One region of the Streptomyces sp. NPDC050617 genome, then DNA from elsewhere that is predicted to be linked to it. Evidence: riboswitches for the same ligand, from Rfam matches in the RefSeq annotation. Region 1 holds a riboswitch; each other region holds the start of a gene.

The links. A riboswitch is a leader RNA that binds a small molecule or an ion and turns the genes downstream of it on or off. The one in region 1 is predicted to bind cyclic di-AMP.
Positions count from the first base shown of each region.
Region 2: it holds a riboswitch for cyclic di-AMP, as region 1 does, so the genes downstream of both, AB0I49_RS10175 (NlpC/P60 family protein) here and AB0I49_RS00365 (M23 family metallopeptidase) in region 1, are expected to answer to the same signal.
Region 3: it holds a riboswitch for cyclic di-AMP, as region 1 does, so the genes downstream of both, AB0I49_RS20535 (C40 family peptidase) here and AB0I49_RS00365 (M23 family metallopeptidase) in region 1, are expected to answer to the same signal.
Region 4: it holds a riboswitch for cyclic di-AMP, as region 1 does, so the genes downstream of both, AB0I49_RS34190 (transglycosylase family protein) here and AB0I49_RS00365 (M23 family metallopeptidase) in region 1, are expected to answer to the same signal.

Region 1 covers NZ_JBFAIS010000001.1:84,199-87,496, forward strand. The annotation lists gene AB0I49_RS00360 (pitrilysin family protein) at 1-1,221, shown strand, start outside; cyclic di-AMP (ydaO/yuaA leader) riboswitch at 1,451-1,607, shown strand; gene AB0I49_RS00365 (M23 family metallopeptidase) at 1,621-2,427, shown strand; gene AB0I49_RS00370 (HPr family phosphocarrier protein) at 2,576-2,857, opposite strand; gene AB0I49_RS00375 (GNAT family N-acetyltransferase) at 3,100-3,298, shown strand, end outside.
Region 2 covers NZ_JBFAIS010000005.1:354,240-357,537, forward strand. The annotation lists gene AB0I49_RS10170 (hypothetical protein) at 1-175, shown strand, start outside; gene AB0I49_RS10175 (NlpC/P60 family protein) at 216-1,415, opposite strand; cyclic di-AMP (ydaO/yuaA leader) riboswitch at 1,423-1,588, opposite strand; gene pcrA (DNA helicase PcrA) at 1,924-3,298, shown strand, end outside.
Region 3 covers NZ_JBFAIS010000015.1:12,103-15,400, forward strand. The annotation lists gene AB0I49_RS20525 (helix-turn-helix transcriptional regulator) at 1-522, opposite strand, end outside; gene AB0I49_RS20530 (ATP-binding protein) at 746-1,177, shown strand; gene AB0I49_RS20535 (C40 family peptidase) at 1,471-1,941, opposite strand; cyclic di-AMP (ydaO/yuaA leader) riboswitch at 1,945-2,154, opposite strand; gene AB0I49_RS20540 (hypothetical protein) at 2,433-2,741, opposite strand; gene AB0I49_RS20545 (ATP-dependent Clp protease proteolytic subunit) at 2,748-3,298, opposite strand, start outside.
Region 4 covers NZ_JBFAIS010000038.1:17,581-20,878, forward strand. The annotation lists gene eno (phosphopyruvate hydratase) at 1-1,167, opposite strand, end outside; gene AB0I49_RS34190 (transglycosylase family protein) at 1,481-2,197, opposite strand; cyclic di-AMP (ydaO/yuaA leader) riboswitch at 2,200-2,344, opposite strand; gene AB0I49_RS34195 (transglycosylase family protein) at 2,639-3,298, opposite strand, start outside.

The sequences.
Region 1 (3,298 bases):
GAGCCGGCCGGGCTGGACGGCGTCGCCACGATCATGGCGCGCGCCCTGTCCGAGGGCACCGACAAGCACTCCGCCGAGGAGTTCGCCGCCGAGCTGGAGCGCTGCGGCGCCACCCTCGACGCGCACGCCGACCACCCGGGCGTCCGGGTCTCGCTGGAGGTCCCGGCCTCCCGGCTGCCCAAGGCGCTGGCCCTGCTCGCCGACGCGCTGCGGGCGCCGGCCTTCGCGGACAGCGAGATCGAGCGGCTCGTGGGCAACCGCCTCGACGAGATCCCGCACGAGCTGGCCAACCCGGCCCGGCGGGCCGCCATGGCGCTGTCCAAGCAGCTCTTCCCCGCGGGCGCCCGCATGTCGCGGCCCCGCCAGGGCACCGAGGACACCGTCCGGAACATCGACGCCGCGGCCGTACGGGCTTTCTACGAGGCGCACGTACGGCCCGCCACCGCGACCGCCGTGGTCGTCGGCGACTTCACCGGCGTCGACCTGGCCGAGGCCCTCGCGGACACGCTCGGCACGTGGACCGGCGGCACCGCCGAGCCGTATCCGGTCACGCCCATCACCGCCGACGACACCGGCCGGGTGGTGATCGTGGACCGCCCCGGCGCCGTGCAGACCCAGCTGCTCATCGGCCGGATCGGCCCCGACCGGCACGACCGCGTCTGGCCCGCCCAGGTCCTCGGCGCGTACTGCCTCGGCGGCACCCTCACCTCGCGCCTGGACCGCGTCCTGCGCGAGGAGAAGGGCTACACCTACGGTGTCCGCTCCTACGCCCAGGTGCTGCGCTCCTCGGAGCCCACGGCCCTCCAGGGGTCCACGGGCGCCTCGCTGCTGGCCATCAGCGGCTCGGTGGACACCGAGTCCACCGGACCGGCGCTCGCGGACCTGTGGACCGTGCTGCGGACGCTGGCCGCCGAGGGGCTGACGGACGCCGAGCGCGACGTCGCCGTGCAGAACCTCGTGGGCGTCGCCCCGCTGAAGTACGAGACGGCCGCCGCCGTCGCCGGGACGCTCGCCGACCAGGTCGAGCAGCACCTCCCGGACGACTTCCAGGCCCAGCTGTACGCGCGCCTCGCGGAGACCGGCACGGTGGAGGCCACCGCGGCCGCCGTCAGCGCCTTCCCGGCCGACCGGCTCGTCACGGTCCTCGTCGGCGACGCCGCGGAGATCCAGGGGCCCGTCAAGGCGCTCGGCATCGGAGAGGTGACGGTCGTCTCCGGCTGACCGCCGGGAAAAAGGACCGCGATAACGGCAGGACCCCCATAACGGGGTGAGTGGGGCGCGAGGGACCTTTGGGGCCTTCGCGCCCCGCTGTATGTCCGGTTTATCGGAGAGGTTGCCTTTCTGCTGTGTGGCCTAGGGCACAAAATCGCGGTTCTGTTTGCCGATTGAAAGAAGCGCCGAATAAGTTCGTGGCGGTTGTCCGTCAGATGTGAGTCGCATCCGCGGCCCCGGGCAACCATCGCCGAGTCCCCGAGATGGCGTGAGCCAGGGGAGCCGGGGACCCACACGTCCCTGGGGTGAATCGGACCCCTTCCCGGAGGGGCCCGTAGGAGACCTTCCTGCTCCGAACCCGTCAGCTAACCCGGTAGGCGAGAAGGAAGGAAAGGATCAGCCGTACCTATGGCGTTCACCCGTGCCACCGGGAAGCACCGTCGTCCGAGCCGCGCCGTGCGCGTCGGCGCCAACGCGGCGGGGGTCGCGACCCTGGCCGCGACCGGCGTCGTCGCCGGCCTCGCCTCCCCGGCCCTCGCGTCCGGCGGCGACCGCGCCCCGCAGGTCGAGGACACCGGCCTCACCCAGGCCGTCGTCATGAGCAACGACGTCGCCGACAGCATCGGCGCCCAGGCCGACACCCAGCAGCACGCGGCCGAGGCGGCCGCCGCCAAGGCGAAGGCCGAAGCCGAGGCCAAGGCGAAGGCCGCCGAGGCCAAGAAGCGCGCCGAGGAGGCCAAGCGGAAGGCCGACGCGGAGCGCGCCGCCAAGGCGAAGGCCGCCCGAGACGAGGAGCGCAGGCGGCTCAACGCCTTCGTCCTGCCGGTCGACGGCTCGTACGTCTCCACCGGCTACAAGGCGTCCAGCGGACTGTGGTCCTCCGGCAGCCACACCGGCGTCGACTTCCACGCCGGCCAGGGCTCCTCCGTGCACGCCGTGGGCGCGGGCACCGTCGTGGAGGCCGGCTGGGGCGGCGCGTACGGCAACAACATCGTCATCAAGATGAACGACGGCACGTACACGCAGTACGGGCACCTCTCCTCCATCGGCGTCTCCGTCGGCCAGACGGTCACTCCGGGGCAGCAGATAGCCCTCTCGGGCGCCACCGGCAACGTCACCGGCCCGCACCTGCACTTCGAGGCCCGTACGTCCCCCGAGTACGGCTCCGACATCGACCCCGTCGCGTACCTGCGCGCGCACGGCGTCAGCCTCTGAACCTCGCACAGAAGGCCCCGGCCCTCCCGGCCGGGGCCTTCTGCGTGCGCGAGTGCCGCCTGTACGCACGCAAAAGCCGCGGCGACCGTGAGAACAGTCACCGCGGCCCGTCGCCGCGCGCGGCCGTGCCGCGCCGGTGGAAACCGAATCAGACGGTCTCCGGGAGCTCCTCGAGGCCCTCGGCGACCAGCTTCGCGAGGCGGTCGAGCGCGGCCTCGGCGTCGTCGGCCTCGGAGGCGAGGACGATCTCCTCGCCGCCCTGGGCGCCCAGGCCCAGCACCGCCAGCATGGAGGCGGCGTTGACCGGGTTGCCGTCGGCCTTGGCGATCGTCACGGGGACGCCCGAGGCGGTCGCGGCTCGGACGAAGATCGACGCGGGGCGGGCGTGCAGCCCCTCGGCCCAGCCGACGGTGACGCGGCGCTCAACCATGGTGTTGCCCTTCAAGTCGTCATTGGTTGTCTAGACCAGTCTCTCACGGTGCCGCCGTCGCTCCTGCGGAGACGTCCGGCGCCGCGCCGCCCCCTGCTCCCTCCTCCATTGTGCCGCCCCGCCCGCCGTCACCCGCCTCCACCTGCCGTGCTCCCGCGCCCGCCGCGCCCCTCCCCACCCTGCCCCGACCCTCCGGTGTCCGCGAGCCGAGCTCTGTCGGCGCCCGGTCGTACGCTGGCCCCATGCACACGCCGTCGGAGCACGCCGCGTACCCGACCCACTGGGAAGCCGATGTCGTGCTGCGCGACGGCGGCACGGCTCAGATCCGGCCCATCACCGAAGCCGACGCGCAGCGCCTGACCAGCTTCTACGAGCAGGTCTCGGACGAGTCGAAGTACTACCGCTTCTTCGCCCCCTATCCGCGCCTGTCCGACCGCGACG
Region 2 (3,298 bases), on a different contig from region 1:
GGCCCAGGACTACTCGCTCAACACCGTCAAGATCGGAATCAAGCTGGCGTTCCTGGTCGTGATCCTGGGCCTGGTCTATGTGAAGCGGGACGACGAGAAGGTGGAGCCGCCCGTCTTCGGCATCGTGGGGGCGCTGACCGTCGCCAACATCTTCATCGCGCTGCTGTGGACGTAAGCGGCTGAGAGCCGGCGCCCGGGGGCGTGAGCGACCTCCGCTACGCCGGGCGCACGCTCCCGTAGATCGGCATGTAGTAGATCGACTCCACCCGCACGTTCGCCCCCGGCTTCGGCGCGTGGATCATCTTCCCGTCGCCTATGTACATGCCGACGTGGCTGATGTCGTCGTAGAAGAAGACCAGGTCACCCGGTTGGAGATCGTCCGTGGCGACCCGCGTACCGGTCTTGACCTGATCCCAGGTGGTGCGCGGGAGATCGACGCCGGCCGCCTTCCACGCCGCCTGGGTCAGCCCTGAGCAGTCGTACGAATTGGGGCCGGTGGCGCCCCACACATACGGCTTGCCCATCTGTGCGCGAGCAAAGGCGATCGCCTTGTCGGCCTTGGCGGCGTGCGTCCCTGAGGGGGCCCTGGAATCGGTGCCGCCCCCCTTGTGGCCCTTTTCCGAGCTGCCCTGCCCCTTGCCGCTGCCGCCGCCCTCCGCGGCCTCTTCCTTCTGCCGCTTCTCGGCCTGGCGTTTCGCCAGCTCCTCGGCCTTCTTCTTGGCCGCCGCCTCCTTCTTCCTCTCGATAGCGGCCAGCCGCGCCTTCTCCTGGACCGTCAGCTTCGACAGCAGCTCCCGCGCCTCGCCGAGCTTGCCCTGGACGGCCTCCTTCTTCGCCTTCAGCTGCTTTTGCGAATCGGTGAGCGCGGCCAGGTTCCGTACCGCCTCGCCCCGGTCCCTGGCCGCCGCCTTCTGCTGCGTACGGAACTCCCGTACGGCCTGCTCCTGCCGGCCGGTCATCCGGTCGATCAGATGCGTCTGGTCGAACCAGCTCTGCGGGTCGGAGGCGAACAGCAGGTTCGCGGTCTGGCTCATGCCGCCGTCGCGGTACTGCGCCGCGGCGTACGCCCCGAGCGCGCGCCGCGCGTCGTTGAGCTTCCCGGTGCGCCGGGCCACGTCGTCGAGGAGCCGGTCGACCTTTCCGTTCTGCGCGTCCGTGCGCTCCTTGGCCGCGTTGTACTCCTGCGTGGCCGTGCCCGCCTGCCGGTACAGGGCGTCCACACGGCGCTGGACGTCCTCGACAGAGGCTTTGGGGGTTCGGGGGGCTGTGGGGCGGCCGGGAGCGGCGTGCGCGGTCTGGGAGAGCAGCGTGGCGGAGGCCAGGGCCGCGGTCGTGAGGCCGACGGCGGTGCGGCGGCGGGCGGGCGTGTCGAGCGGCCCGTACCCGGACCTGCGGGGCTTGCGGTGCGACGCCAAGGGAGGCGACTCCTTCCGTGGACCGCCTACCGGGTTAGCTGTCGGGTTCGGGCGGGTTTGGAAGGTTTGTGCCCTACAGTCCGTACGGGCGCGCTGTGCGTGCGTACGGACCGATTCACCCCGGTGGTGCGTGTGGGTCCCCGGCTCCGGGCGCCTCGCGGCGCGGCCGGACTCGGCGTCGGCGGCCCGTGCAGACGGACGTCGGCGGGGGGACGGGCTGCCTGAGCGAGCACCGTAGCCAACGCGTGGTGCCGCTGTGAAGGCTGGTGTTCGATATGCCGGAACCTTCCGGGACTGCGCCTCCCGCGCCGTGACCTGCCCGATTCCGCCTGCTTCCGCCCGACCCCGCCTGCTTCCGCCCCCTGGACGCCGCCTCTCGCCCGTACCGTCCGCGCGCACTTCCACCCCCACTTCCCCCCCGCTTTCCGCCCGCGCTTCCCCCCACTTTTCGCCCGTCTTTCCACAGCCGGAGCCGGGTGTCAGTGGGGCGGCCTAGACTCGGTGGGCGATGAGCAGCCTCTTTGACGACAGCTTCCTGGCGGATCTCGAGCCTTCGGGCGAGGAGCCCCCGCCGCCGCCCGAGGACGCCGCACCGGAGCCGGTGCCGGACGATCTCTTCGGGGGCGCCTTCGACGCGCCCGTACAGCGGTCCGGCCGGGCCTCGGGGCAGGGCGGCTCCGGGGCGCGCGACGCGTACTACCGCGACGGTGCGCCGCGGCCCGTCATCGACCCCTCCGCGCTGCTGGAGGGGCTCAACGAGGAGCAGCGCGCCGCGGTGGTGCACAGCGGCGGGCCGCTGCTGATCGTCGCCGGCGCCGGGTCCGGCAAGACGCGCGTGCTGACGCACCGGATCGCGCACCTGCTGGGCGCGCGCGGCGTGCACCCCGGCCAGATCCTGGCGATCACCTTCACCAACAAGGCCGCGGGCGAGATGAAGGAGCGCGTCGGCGACCTCGTCGGCCCCCGGGCCAACGCGATGTGGGTGCTCACCTTCCACAGCGCCTGTGTGCGCATCCTGCGCCGTGAGTCGAAGAAGCTCGGCTTCACCTCATCCTTCTCGATCTACGACGCCGCCGACTCGAAGCGGCTGATGGCGCTGGTCTGCCGGGACCTGGACCTCGATCCGAAGCGCTTCCCGCCCAAGTCCTTCAGCGCCAAGATCTCGAACCTGAAGAACGAGCTGATCGACGAGGAGGAGTTCGCCGGCCAGGCGGCCGACGGCTTCGAGAAGACGCTCGCCGAGGCGTACGCGATGTACCAGGCGCGGCTGCGCGAGGCGAACGCCCTCGACTTCGACGACATCATCATGACCACGGTCCACCTGCTCCAGGCGTTCCCGGACGTCGCGGACCACTACCGGCGCCGCTTCCGGCACGTGCTGGTGGACGAGTACCAGGACACCAACCACGCGCAGTACACCCTCGTGCGCGAGCTGGTGGGCCCCGGCACGGACGAGGTCCCGGCCGCCGAGGTGTGCGTCGTGGGCGACGCCGACCAGTCGATCTACGCGTTCCGGGGCGCGACCATCCGCAACATCCTCCAGTTCGAGGAGGACTACCCGGACGCGACGACGATCCTGCTGGAGCAGAACTACCGCTCCACGCAGACCATCCTCAGCGCCGCCAACGCCGTCATCGAGCGCAACGAGAACCGCCGCCCCAAGAACCTGTGGACCGAGGCCGGGGCAGGGGCCACCATCACCGGCTACGTCGCCGACACGGAGCACGACGAGGCGCAGTTCGTCGCCGACGAGATCGACCGGCTCACGGACGCGGGCGACGCCAAGGCCGGCGACGTCGCCGTCTTCTACCGCACCAACGCCCAGTCCCGTGTCTTCGAGGAGATCCTCATCCGGGTCGGGCTGCCCTACAAGGTCGTCGGCG
Region 3 (3,298 bases), on a different contig from region 1:
GCACAGCCGCGTCGGCGACGCCCCCCGGAGCACCGCCTGCCGGGTCATCCGCACCGCCACCAACTCCTCGACCTGCTCGTCGGGCGGGTCGCCCAGCGCCGCCCGGGTGACCGCGCGCGCGTACTCGGGCGTCTGGAGCAGCCCCGGCACCACGGTCGTCTCCAGCGTGCGGGCCTGTGAGGCCGCGGTCTCCAGCGAGATGAAGTCCCGGTACTCGGCGGGCAGCAGGTCGCCGTACGCGTACCACCAGGTGTTCCGCGCCCCGTTCCGGTCCGCGGGGCCGGGGCTGCACAGTGCCGTCAGCAGGGCGCGCCGTTCGGCGTCCACCACCTCGTACGCGTCCAGGAGTCGCACCACGTCGGCGGGTTTCACGCCACTGCGACCGGTCTCGATACGGCTGACTTTCGACTGGTGCCAGCCCACCGCCGCCGCTGCCTGACGGCTCGTGAGCCCGGCCGTCTCGCGCTGTCGCCGCAGTTCCGCGCCGAGTTTGCGGCGGCGCACCGCAGGACCGTTCCCCATGATGACTCCTTTCACTCGGTGTCAATGCGCCAGTGTGCCGCGCAAATACGGTCTCCCGTCGCAGAGTTCACCGCTTTGAGCGACAGATATATGCACATCCGGCTGGATTGCCGCGGGGGCGACACCATCGATGGCAATCTGTCGCGGAGAGCCGTCCGGGGCACTCACACTTCACCGCGCAACGCCCCGGAAACCGGCCGGGTGGGAAAGGAACAACGCCGCCATGGCAGACCTGCAGGAAGCATCCGTCTCTCTGCCGACCGTGCCCGCCTCGGTCTCCGCGGCCCGGAGCCACGTCACGAACGTGCTCGCCGAATGGGGCCTGCCGGAGCGGACCGAGGCGGGCGGCATCGTCCGGCTGATCGTCTCCGAGCTCGCCACCAACGTGGTCCAGCACACGTGGGGGCGGTCGCCCGTCTTCACCGTGGTCGTCCAGCTCGACCGGGGCGAACTGCTGCGCATCGGCGTCGCCGACAGCCATCCGGGCCGCCCCAGGCGGCTCCCCGCCGCCGTCCAGCAGGACAACGGCCGCGGCATGGTCATCGTCCGCACCCTCACCAAGGAACTCGGCGGCACCCTCACCATCACCCCCGCCCCCGACGGCGGCAAGACCGTATGGATCACCCTGCCCTGGACGAGCCCACGGGCTCTGTGACCTGGCCGGACGACCGCCCCGGGGCCCGCCGGCCGGGACCTGATGGCGGACCGCCGTCGCGAGGCGTCGGCCGGGGCCGTGCTGCCGGGGTGCGTCCACGCCCGGACGGCGTCGCGGTGGTGGTGCAGGGCGGGAAGACCCCCTTCGCCAGGTCGGTGAGCAACGAGGCGAGCGGGGTCATCCCACCCTCGGACCGGGAAACGGCATGTGACTCCTCAAGGGACGTACGGGCGCTGTCCTGGCGCGCTCGAACTACCCTCGGTCACTGACATCGCCGGGTGCCCGGCGGCCCGTCAGCCCACGCGCCCGTAACTGACGCTCCGCGACCAGATCTTCTCCAGGCGCACCACCGTCCCGCTCTTCGGAGCGTGCCAGATCCGGCCCCTGCCGGCGTAGATGCCCACGTGGTAGACGCCGCCGCGGGAGTGGAAGAAGACCAGGTCGCCGCCCTTGCGGGAGGAAGCCGAGACATGCCGGGCGCGGTTGTACTGCGCGGCGGCCGTGCGCGGCAGCCGCTTGCCGGCGCGCTTGAAGGAGTAGAGGGTCAGGCCCGAGCAGTCGAAGCGGTAGGGGCCGGACGCCCCGTAGCGGTAAGGGGAGCCCTTCTTCGACGCCGCTACGCGCAGCGCCTTGGTGGACGCCGTGGCGGCCTCGGCCTCGGGGGCGCCGCTCGGCAGGAGAGCGGCGGCGCCGAAGGCGGCCAGGGTGAGTACGGAGGCGGCGCCGGTCCTGGACAGCAGTCGGGGGCGTGTGTGCGCTGTCATGCGCGACCCTTCGTCAACCGCCTGTGAAGGATGACCTGTCGGGTTCGGGCTGGCGAAGTTGCCCGGCCGCGTCCGCGGCTTCACCCCGAGGGGACCGCCTGTCGCACTTCGTCGATCAGGCGGCCCCCGCCGTGCTCGGGTCCTCCACTCCTGCCGATGCACTCTTGTCGACCAGACGCCCGGCACGGCGGCAGGACTCGGCGTCCGCCCGGACCGCCCCGCGGAGGCGGGGGCTTGTCGTCTCAGGGATCTTGACGCATCCCTGGTACGAATTCCGAGCCGAAATCGCCTTATGTGAGGCTGGTCACGACTGACCTGTTCGGGTGGACGCGCGGAGATTTCGTTCCGCGTCCCGAACCGTACGCAGCCCCGCACCAGCGGTGCGGTATCGCCGCCCGACCAGTACCCGCGCGCATCGCGCAAGTTGATCACTGCGAATCGTCCAGGCCCGTATACGCCTATCGGGGGATGGGCATTGAGCTACCTGCGGGTCAACTCACCGGACCCGATGGCATCGTCACCCGGCCCGTCCGCCGCTCCCCGTCCAGTACCCGCATGGCACGTTCCAGCGTGGGCGCGTGCAGCTCGCTCTCGCCGCGCTCGTGCATCACGGCCAGCGCGTCGCGCAGCCCCGCGGCCTTGGCGGCCAGCGCCTGAGCCGCCCGCAGCGCGGCGTAAGTGTCGTGGCCGCGCGCCGGGTTGACGCGGCCCAGCAGGTCGACCGCCTCCAGATAGCGGTCGACGAGCTCGCTCTCCGCGCGCGTGAGCGGCGGCAGCGGCGGCAGTTCGGGCGGCAGCACCGGAGCTCACCGGGCGCCGGGCGAGCCGGCGCCCGGCGCGGCGCCGTTGGCCTTGCGGCTGCTGACCAGGTGGTCCACCAGCCCGTACGCCACGGCGCCCGCGGCGTCGAAGACCTTGTCGCGCTCGATGTCCGAGCTGACGCGCCCGGCGCTCTGCCCGGTGTGCCGTACGAGCATCTCCTCCAGCTGCTCGCGCGTGCGCAGCAGTTCCCTGGCGTGGATCTGGAGGTCCGAGGTCTGCCCCTGGATCGGCTCGCTGAAGAACGGCTGGTGGATCAGGACGCGCGCGTTCGGCAGCGCGAACCGCTTGCCGGGGGTGCCCGCGGCCAGCAGTACGGCGGCGCTGGACGCCGCCTGGCCCAGGCAGCCCGTCTCGATGTCGCACGACACGTAGCGCATCGTGTCGTAGATGGAGGTCATGGCGGAGAACGAGCCGCCGGGGGAGTTGATGTAGAGCGAGATGTCCTGGTCGGGCGCGGCGTGTTCGAGGTGCATGAACTGCGCGATCACATCGTTGGCCGAGGTGTCGTCGATCGGGGCGCCGAGGAAGACGATCC
Region 4 (3,298 bases), on a different contig from region 1:
GGCGCCGGTCTTGATCTGGCCGCAGTTGGTGGCGACGGCCAGGTCGGCGATGGTGACGTCCTCGGTCTCGCCGGAGCGGTGGGACATCATGCACTTGAAGCCGTTGCGCTGGGCCAGCTCGACGGCGTCGAGGGTCTCGGTCAGCGAGCCGATCTGGTTGACCTTGACCAGCAGGGCGTTGGCGGCGCCCTCCTCGATGCCGCGGCCGAGCCGCTCCGGGTTGGTGACGAACAGGTCGTCGCCGACGATCTGGACCTTCTCGCCCAGCTTGTCGGTGAGGACCTTCCAGCCCGCCCAGTCGTCCTCGTACAGCGGGTCCTCGATGGAGACCAGCGGGTAGGAGGCGACGAGCTCCTCGTAGTACTCCGTCATCTGCGCGGCGGAGCGCTCCTGGCCCTCGAAGGCGTAGACGCCGTCCTTGTAGAACTCGGAGGCGGCGACGTCGAGCGCCAGCGCGATGTCCTGGCCGGGCGCGTAACCGGCCTGCTTGATGGCCTCGATGATGAGGTCGAGCGCCTCGCGGTTCGAGCCCAGGTTCGGGGCGAAGCCGCCCTCGTCGCCGAGGCCGGTGGACAGGCCGCGCTCCTTCAGCACGCTCTTGAGCGTGTGGTAGACCTCGGCGCCCCAGCGCAGCGCCTCGGAGAAGGACTCCGCGCCGATCGGCGCGATCATGAACTCCTGGATGTCCACGTTGGAGTCGGCGTGCGAGCCGCCGTTGAGGATGTTCATCATCGGCACCGGCAGCAGGTGCGCGTTCGGGCCGCCGAGGTAGCGGAAGAGCGGCAGGTCGGACGCCTCGGAGGCGGCGTGCGCGACGGCGAGGGAGACGCCGAGGATGGCGTTGGCGCCGAGCGAGGACTTGTCCGCGGTGGCGTCCAGGTCGAACATCGCCTGGTCGATCAGGCGCTGCTCGGTGGCGTCGTAGCCGACGAGCTCCGGGCCGATCTGCTCGATGACGGCGAGGACGGCCTTCTCGACGCCCTTGCCCTGGTAGCGGTTGCGGTCGCCGTCACGCAGCTCCAGCGCCTCGAAGGCACCGGTGGAGGCGCCGGACGGCACGGCGGCACGGCCCGTGGAGCCGTCGTCGAGGCCGACCTCGACCTCGACCGTGGGGTTGCCTCGCGAGTCGAGGATCTCGCGAGCTACGACGACGTCGATGGACGGCACGAGTGTCTCCTTCATGGGGTGACTGGTTTCTGCACCCCGAGCCTAACGGGCCGGGGGACGTCCGCCCGCGCGCAGCCCGGACCGTGAGCGGAAAAATGGGCCGAAGAGCCAGATCAGAGGATGAATGACGGCGTTGTTCGCCGAAGGGGGAATGGGGCGGGAACCGGACAGGTCCGAAGGACCGGCGACGGGCCCCGGATATGCGAGTGCCCCGCTACGGCGCGATCGGGGGGGGGGATGGCGCGCCGGAGCGGGGCGGTCTCTCATGAGCGGAGAGACGGGGGCGGCGGTGAAGCCGCCCCCAGGGAACGGATCAGCTCAGGTGGAGCTGCTGACCCGGGTAGATCAGGTTGGCGTCGGAGACGATGCCCTTGTTCAGGTTGTACAGCTTCTGCCAGCCGCCCTTGACGCCGTGCTCCTTGGCGATCTTGCCGAGGGTGTCGCCGGACTTGACCTTGTACTCGCCGTCGCCCTTCTGGATGGACTTCGGCGCGACGGGCTTCGGCGCGGCCTGCTTGGGGGCCTGCTGCTTCGGAGCCTGCTGCTTCGGCGCGTAGTGCTTGGGGGCCTGCTGCTTCGGCGCGGCCTGGCGCTGGCTGCGGTCCGCGTGCTGCGTGCCGCGGCTGCTGGAGCCGGTGTCGACGCCGGCGGCGGGGCCGCCGGAGGTCAGGTTGCCGGCGCCGGCGCAGGACCAGGCGCCCGGGCCCTGCATGGCGAGCAGCTTCTCGGCGGTGGCGATCTGCTGGCCCTTGGTGGCCTGGTCGGCGCGCGGGGCGTACTGGGTGCCACCCGCGGCGGCCCAGCTGGACTGGTTGAACTGCAGGCCGCCGTAGTAGCCGTTGCCGGTGTTGATCGACCAGTTACCACCGGACTCGCACTGCGCGACCTTGTCCCAGGTGGAGACGGAGGCGGCGGAGGCCGAGGTGGCGCCCATCAGCGGGACGGCGACAGCGGCACCGGCGACGCCGGCGAGCGTGGCGACACGGACGGCCTTGGACGGACGGCGGTGCTTGCCCTTGGAGATAAGCATGTTGGTTTCCTCACCGACGCCTACGAGGTGAGCTGTCGGGTTCGGGCTGTGAGCTGCCCGGCCTCGTGTGCCGGAGCACACGGGGCTTCACCCCTAGCCGTCCCGGTCCCCGTCGGTGTCGACGGGCCGTTCCGGCGGCCTACCTGGTTCCCCCGCTCCTGCCTACGGCGCTTTCGCGACGAATCCAGCGACCGCCGGCAGGATTCGGCGTGGCGATCGTGGTGCTCACGGTGGCGAGCGGTGACGACGTTAAACACACTGCCCAGGAGGGTTCAAACCCCCCTCCCTGACGGCAGTTGCCTCTACTTACCCACAGAAACAGCGCATTTCCGCAGGTGAGAGACGGTAGGGAAAGATCGGACAGGCGGGGAACCCGGGACTGTCAACGAGACCCATGTCTCACTTTCCGCCGGAACGGACATACCGCCCGTACCGTCGGACTCACGTCCCGAGATCAAGCTTTTGACCAGGGAAAATGAGATCGGGGTCGCTTCCCACGGTGCTGTGGTTGCGTTCGTAGAGGGTGTTCCAGCCGCCGGAGACGGAGTGCTCCTCCGCGATCACGGACAGGCTGTCTCCCGACTGCACCGTGTAGTCACGGGGGGCCTGTTGGGGCGTACGGGACGCGTGCCCGCCGCGCGATTCCCCGCCGCGCGAGGCATGCCGGCCGCCGCTCCGCCCGCCGTCGTCCCGCGCGGGGCCTTCGGCGCCGTCGCTCCCCTTGCTCCCCGCGCTCCCCTTCTCCCCCTCATCGGAACCGCCGCGGTGCCGGCCCTCGCCGGACGTCGGTGTGCCCGTGGCCCCGGTCGCGGGGGTGGTGGGGTCGGCGGAGGTCCCAGGGGGCGTGGAAGGGGTGCTGGAGGGCGTCTGGGAGGGCTTGCCGCCGGGCTCGGGGCTCTCGGCCGAACCGGACCCCTTCTTACCGGCGTCCGCCTCACCGGTCCCCTTCTTACCCGGATCACTCGAATCACCCGGGCTGCCCGGACCGCCCGTACCGCTCGGCGTCGTGCTCGGCCCGCCCTTCGGGGAGTGGGTCTTGCCCGAGTCCGTACGGTCGTCGCCCGAGGAGCCCTTCGACGGCCCCGAGCTGTGCGACGGCGC